Regions from separate parts of the Bacillus sp. DJP31 genome, predicted to be linked through region 2. Evidence: riboswitches for the same ligand, from Rfam matches in the RefSeq annotation. Region 2 holds a riboswitch; each other region holds the start of a gene.
The links. A riboswitch is a leader RNA that binds a small molecule or an ion and turns the genes downstream of it on or off. The one in region 2 is predicted to bind cyclic di-GMP.

Region 1 (2,269 bases), on a different contig from region 2:
AGATATTTAGCATGCTTAAACTATCATTTACATACGCGATTCAGCATTTTCAACTTTCCCAAGAGCAGGAACAAGAAATTAGAGATAAAAGTGATGAAATTAGACCAGTTACCCTACTACCCTTTCCATTTGTTGAGGGTGTCTTAAAAGCTAGTGATACAAACGTTATTATGACTCATAAGAAACGTAAGGAAGTAGAGGAAATACTAACTATTCATGGGTTTGATCATCATTTTGCTGAAATAGTAGCTGGAGACGATGGGTACCCTAGAAAGCCAGATGCCACATCCTATCGTTATTTACATGATAAATACAATCTCGATCTGGCTATCGGAGATCGAGAGCTAGACATTATTCCTGCAAAGGAAATAGGAATGAAAACATGTTTGTTTCAAAATAAGTCGGCTAAAGCAGATTTCTATTTGGATGATTATAAAGCTTTTTTTAGTGTAGTTGTTTTTTAAAAATGTACTCCTCATATATTTCCATTAGCATCTAAAAAACTAATGGAAACTTGTAAGGGGTGAACTAATTGGATAAACGTACAAAAAAGAATGATCCACAGCAAAAAAAAGATTTGACTCTAGTACTGTTAATTCTGAATTCTCTCATGAATTAGTTGTGCCAACACAAATATGATTCACAAAGACAAAGCAAAGAAAGAAAAAAAGGCGAAAAACAACGGTGAATACAAAGGATAAGTAAAAGATATATAGACAAGTGTCAAATTCAATTTGGCACTTGCATATATTAGCTATAAGGAATATAATATTTACAAAAAGTAGGTCTATTGTCATTAATTAGAATTTGAGAAATACTAGATTAGTAGGTCTAAAAAATCATATACAATGAAAAGGCAAAGCTATGGAAACATAGTGACGCAAAGCTATAGGGACTAAGGTTATTACTAAGTTAGCCAGCTACCGTTTCAAGAGACATCTTGGAAAACGGGATGTTTTTTTATTGTGAATTTCGAGGGGATATAAGTGAATAGTCCGTCAACTGTAAAAGGGTCAAATGAGGTTCTGTTACAAGCACAAAATATAGTGTTCGAGTTGATAATAAACAATGCTCCTAACAATATTATCTTTAGTAAAATTTCCGAGAGCTTGGACAAGCTATGTCCTGGTGTTCAAACAGTTGTTCATGAAGAAGACGAGCATTTAGGAATCATAGAAACCGAGTTAGGAAGTTGGTCCATACCGATACAATCTGCATCCGGTAAAATGATTGGTTACATCACTTTCTATCATGTACGAAAAGGATTCCCCGATCCATACGAATTTGAGTTCATAAAGGCTTTCGCTAATATAGCAAGTATGGCTGTTGAAAAAAGAAGATTGGAACAAAAATATTTAAAAAGTGAAGAGCTCAGTAGATTAGTTGCCAACAATATATCTGATCTTGTAAATGTCATTGATTTAAACGGGGAAATTGTCTATGCATCACCCTCTCATTTAACGATCCTAGGATTAGTAACAGAAGAGATAGTAGGGAAAGATGCTAGTAATTACTTACATCCAGAAGACCAAATCGGCATTTCGCAATATATGAGTGAAATTATTTTACATAAGACAGCAATGGTTACAGAATGCCGAATTAGAAAGTCAGATGGAGAATACATTGTTGTAGAATCAAGGGGTGTCCCTGTCTCAACTCAAGAAGGTACTATCGAGAAAATTGTCATTGTTTCTCGTGATATCACGTCAAGAAAGCATGCGGAAGAAACGATTCGTTTTATGGCCTATCATGACTCCTTAACAAGTCTTCCTAACCGAAGAAAATTCAAAGAGAAGTTAGAGAAAATGCTAGTATCTGCGAAGAAAAGAAATGATTCATTCTGCCTTTTATTTATTGATTTGGATAACTTTAAAACGATAAATGATACGTACGGTCATGAAGCAGGTGATCACGTTCTCATAAAAGTGGCAAACCGACTTAGGAAAGGGTTAACAGAGAATCAATTTATTTCTAGATGGGGTGGAGATGAATTCGCTATTTTAGTTAACTCCTGTGATCACTCAAAAGCATATAGATTAGCAGAGGAATTACTAAATGTCATGGATAAGCCTTTTGTGTTAGAATGTTGTGAGGTAAGGATTACTCCTTCGATTGGGGTTAGTACGTATCCAAGAGATGGGGAAGATTTGAAGTCTCTTATCGATAAAGCTGATAAAGCAATGTACCGAGTGAAGGATTCAGGGAAAAATAATGTAACCACTTATTCAATTTAGACCACTTCTAATTCTAATGACGTGGTTATTTTTTT
Region 2 (2,269 bases):
GAAAAATGACAATATTGTAGATTTTTCTAGACTTCAAATCTGTGAAAACACAGATACTTAAAAGGATAAGCAGCAATATATTAAAACCCATACAATATCCCTACCTTTTTATAACGAATCTTACAAAAATAGCCCCACGTCACAAGAACGTAAGGGCCTATTTGGTTACAATCTATCTATTTTAGGGGAAGAAAGTTTGTAAACTATTTTTTCTAGTGAATGAATAAATTCTATAATAGCTAATTTCTTAGTCAGTATTTGTTGAAGGTAATTATTCTGTATGACGACTGAGAACAGTCGCTTCAACCTTTTCAAAAAGTGTAATCATGTATTCACTTAAGACTGATATGGTGGTGATTACAGCAACTGCAATAATTCCAAGGACTAATCCGTATTCTGTCATTCCTTGTCCTTGTTCGTCTTTAGTAAACTGCTTTATTCTTTCATATAATTTCAATGTATTATGGCGTAGTTCCAGTTGTAGCACCAGTAATTGCAGCTTTTACATTATCAAACATTGTAATGATTTGCGTTCTTAGAAGACCTAAAGTCGTAACAACTGCAACTGCAATAATTCCTAATACTAAACCATACTCAGTCATACCTTGTCCTTGCTCTTCTTTAAGTAAACCTACTAATTTGTTTTTCATCATGATAATCTCTCCCTTAGTTTTGTAGTTTTAGTGTTTGTCCAATTTCCGTTCCTGTTTGTTGGACTGTTCCTGCTGGTAATTCAATGACTGAATTTGCAGCTCTGTAAACTTTACTGACGTTTCTCGGTGACATCGATTCAACAATACCGACTACTTCTAATCGATCATTTACAAACAACACATCAATTGCGTAATTCATGAAGTACGTATGAACCGAGCGGCAGGGTGTAATATGAAGTCCGGTACCTATTGGTAATTTATGAGAGAACATTAACCCTATTAATCTCTTAAAAAAGGTGTCTGCTCTGCCAATCTTATTGGCTAATTCCTGTTCATTACTTAGGTTGACCAACTTCAACTTCCCTTTTCACCTCCTAGATATAAAAATACCCCGCCTTTACCGAAAGGTGGGGTTTGTAAACTTTACAAAACACCCTGATCTTTCGGTAACTGGCTGGCATAGTGTGAAAATCCACACCGTAGCCCCTTTAGCTTTGCGTCACTGACTTTCATCAGCTTTGCCTTTATCGAGATTCAGTGTGTTCGTTTTCCGACTGAACTCTTGCTTTTATAATAAAACTTTTTCACCAAAACAAATATCCGTCATACTTCTTATTTTTAATGTCGATTTTAATGGGCATATTGTCACTGTTTGTTGAAAAATCTTAAAATACGCTGGATATCTTGCTGTATTTTGTAAGTATATAGCAAATACTAGTACTCTATGCCTATATTTGTTTGAATGTTTAAATAATTCTTACTATTTGCTGAAAGTTACTATTTTTTCACGAAATATTTGTAGAATTTTGTATTTTTTTGTAAGATTAACACTACTTTTATCGAAGCTATTTTCTTTTCATCATTCATGGTTATAATAAGTCTGTACAATCGATTGCACATATTATAGCAACCGGTTAGTTACTATCTTTTTTTGCAGGAGAAATGAAATGATTGAACTTATGATTGAAGAAAAAAGAGAAAAAATGATTGTACTCGCAATGGAGCTTGGATTTACTGCAATAGAAACAGTCGTATGTAGTCAAGAACTAGATGAACTTATCAATATCAAGTTATGTAACTCCGAAAACATTCAGCACTAATTCATATGCAGCTCGCAAAGACCATTTCCATTACAATGACATGTCTGTAAACAGACATGTCATTTTTTTTGTATCTAATTGGTTTACTAATTCAGGGACTTTAAGTTCTAGAGCCACCCGAAAACAATAATCTTGAAGGGTTTCAAATTTCGCAAAGAAAAAAACGCCCAATCACGAGGCGTTTACTCTTCTTTTCTATCCACTTTTTCAATCTTCATCTGACCCCATGGTGCAATTCGGATGTGTGCCTCTAGATCTGCCATGTGGTCTTCAAGCTCCTTGCCAGTACCCTCAGGAACATAGTAGCGTTCGATCCCATATTCTATATACATTTCTTTCGGATCAATTTCGTACATGTATTTCCCTTTAAAAACTACCTGATCTGTATCGACGACTGGATTCGTAGGACTAACTGAAACGACTTCGTGATAGTCCCCCTCTTTTCCAAGTACTACATAAACAGAATCTCCATACTGTGGCAATTCAGATTCTGTCCATAAGTATTTGGGCACTGAA
Region 3 (2,269 bases), on a different contig from region 2:
TCTTTCATCCTGCCCCAATTTACTACAGGGATTCCGATGATCGATTCGTTAGTCCGTGAACTTGCCTCAATTCACCCAGCCACTTTTGGAGTAATACTTGCCCTCCTTTTACTTACGGAAGGATTTTTAATATTCAAGGATGGTTTACGCATAAGCTCACCCCGTTTAGAAACGAGTAAGCGAGGTAGATTTATAGGTTCTCATATTTCCAATCGTCTTTGGATGATACCTGTTTTCTTACTATTACCAGGAAATGCTGTTACTTCATTTTTTCCATGGTGGCCGCTTCTTTCGTTGGGTGAGCAGACATTTGCCTTATGTGTTGTGCCGTTTGGAATCGGCTTTTACCAACGAACAAGAGGAAGCCTACCAAGCGAAGCGGTTTCTTTTACAGGAAAGAGAGTCATTGCCTTAGGTTTATTTATCCTCCTGTTAGCTGTTGTCACCTTTTGGATTCCGATTATGGGGATCGCCACTGCACTACTAGCTATGATTGGCCGTGAATTGTTATCTATTCAACAGCGCGTTCAGGATGATGACCATCTATTTTTCTCAAGCCGTGACCTTGGACTTGTTATTCTTGGGGTCATTCCCAAATCACCTGCTGATAAAATGGCGCTTAAGGTCGGTGAACTCATTACTAAAGTTAATGGAATTAGCATTAAGAATGTAGAGGGATTCTACCAATCTCTCCAAAAAAATCGTGCTTTCGTCAAGCTAGAAGTTGTTGATCACAACAACGAACCGAGATTGGTGCAGCGTGCACTCTATGATGGCGAGCATCATGAGCTAGGATTGCTGTTTGTGCAGGATGAAAAAGTCGAGAATCAGAAGAATTTGGTTGGGTAATTCTAATATAGAGTTGGACCTAAGAATCTCAATTGTTCTTAGGTCTTTTTATTTCTATACTCTAGGTACATAGACTTAAATTGATAATTAACGTATAAAAAAAGACACTGGATGTAGTATAATCGAATTAGGATAAATGATACTCAAACTCAACTAAATACGGCAAACTACTTGAAAAAGTAGGACGCAAAACTATAGGGGCTTAGTCTACTCTGAAGTTAAGTAGACATGCTAGCCAGTTGCATCTAAAACTACTTTAGATTTCCTGCGCTCCTATGCTGGGGCGTTTTATTTTTGTATCGTTCAAATTACCTACTCGAGAGAGATAGAATAGTAGGTTTTCTTTTAATCTAAAGGGGGTAACATCATGGGGATTGTACAGAAACTCTTTAATCAAAAAATACACGAAGCCTCCTATGACATTTTTGATATGCTTAGTCGGTTTATCGGGGTCAATACTTTTTGTGTATCTAAAACGGATGCTTCATCAAGTCAGGTGTTTAGTGTATTTAATCGGGGAGAGATCCTGTTTGAACGTGGTGCTTTTTTAGATCTTGATGATGCTTTTTGAAACATTATTCTAAATGGTGGTCGGGTACCACTAATCATAAATAACACTTCAGAGCACCCCATTGCGTGTTCGCTGCTTCCTACGATTCAACTTGGTATAAAGAGTTTTCTTGGGGTGCCAATTGTATTGAAAAATGGTGATATATTTGGAAATTTATGTGCCTTTGATTCTCAACTATTTTCCTTCTCGGAACAACATATTAAACTTCTTGAGACAATGGCTACCTTCATGGCGTATATCATTGATTTAGAGAGTATCGCTATTCATGATCCTTTAACAGGTGTATACAACCGTACCTTCATTAAGGAATATTTTACGGAATTAGAGCATATTGAAGGCCAAAGATGTGCTGTATTATTCTTGGATTTGGATAATTTTAAGAGTGTCAATGATACCTATAAGCATGACGTAGGGGATTTGATACTGCAGGAAGTTGCAGGAAGAATGAAGTCCTGTATCAGAGAGAGTGATATGATTGCCAGACTAGGTGGAGATGAGTTTATTATCATCCTGCCTTCGATAAGTAAGGACCAATTAAGAGTATGCGTTGATCGAATTTCAGAAATTTTATCAGCTCCTTATTGCATTCAAAATCATGAAATTGCTTTGACAGCGAGTATTGGGATCAGTCTATATCCATTTGATGGACAAGATATTGATACTTTAATTAAGAAGGCAGATTTATCCATGTATCAGGCAAAGGAAAAAGGTAAGGCATGTATTGAATATTATGAAAAAATAATGGATATCCAGAAGCCCTTTACTAAAGAGGAGCTTAAGTCACAGTATCATTCACTTATTGATAACCACCGAGAGTTAGAGGAAGTCATTCGAAATCAATCCGGAATG

Region 1: linked by a shared signal. The riboswitch ahead of ACOI1C_RS09595 (diguanylate cyclase domain-containing protein) and the one ahead of ACOI1C_RS07630 (DUF192 domain-containing protein) in region 2 are both predicted to bind cyclic di-GMP.
Region 3: linked by a shared signal. The riboswitch ahead of ACOI1C_RS21685 (hypothetical protein) and the one ahead of ACOI1C_RS07630 (DUF192 domain-containing protein) in region 2 are both predicted to bind cyclic di-GMP.

Annotation. Positions count from the first base shown of each region.
Region 1 is NZ_JBMERO010000008.1:67,753-70,021, reverse strand. Features, by position in the region: gene ACOI1C_RS09600 (HAD-IA family hydrolase) at 1-464, shown strand, start outside; cyclic di-GMP riboswitch class I at 846-928, shown strand; gene ACOI1C_RS09595 (diguanylate cyclase domain-containing protein) at 987-2,234, shown strand.
Region 2 is NZ_JBMERO010000006.1:38,602-40,870, reverse strand. Features, by position in the region: gene ACOI1C_RS07645 (A24 family peptidase) at 1-91, opposite strand, end outside; gene ACOI1C_RS07640 (Flp family type IVb pilin) at 272-457, opposite strand; gene ACOI1C_RS07635 (Flp family type IVb pilin) at 462-650, opposite strand; gene ACOI1C_RS07630 (DUF192 domain-containing protein) at 667-1,011, opposite strand; cyclic di-GMP riboswitch class I at 1,096-1,186, opposite strand; gene ACOI1C_RS07625 (Spo0E family sporulation regulatory protein-aspartic acid phosphatase) at 1,601-1,753, shown strand; gene ACOI1C_RS07620 (GDYXXLXY domain-containing protein) at 1,936-2,269, opposite strand, start outside.
Region 3 is NZ_JBMERO010000051.1:2,522-4,790, reverse strand. Features, by position in the region: gene ACOI1C_RS21690 (PDZ domain-containing protein) at 1-849, shown strand, start outside; cyclic di-GMP riboswitch class I at 1,001-1,096, shown strand; gene ACOI1C_RS21685 (hypothetical protein) at 1,217-1,420, shown strand; gene ACOI1C_RS21680 (diguanylate cyclase domain-containing protein) at 1,424-2,269, shown strand, end outside.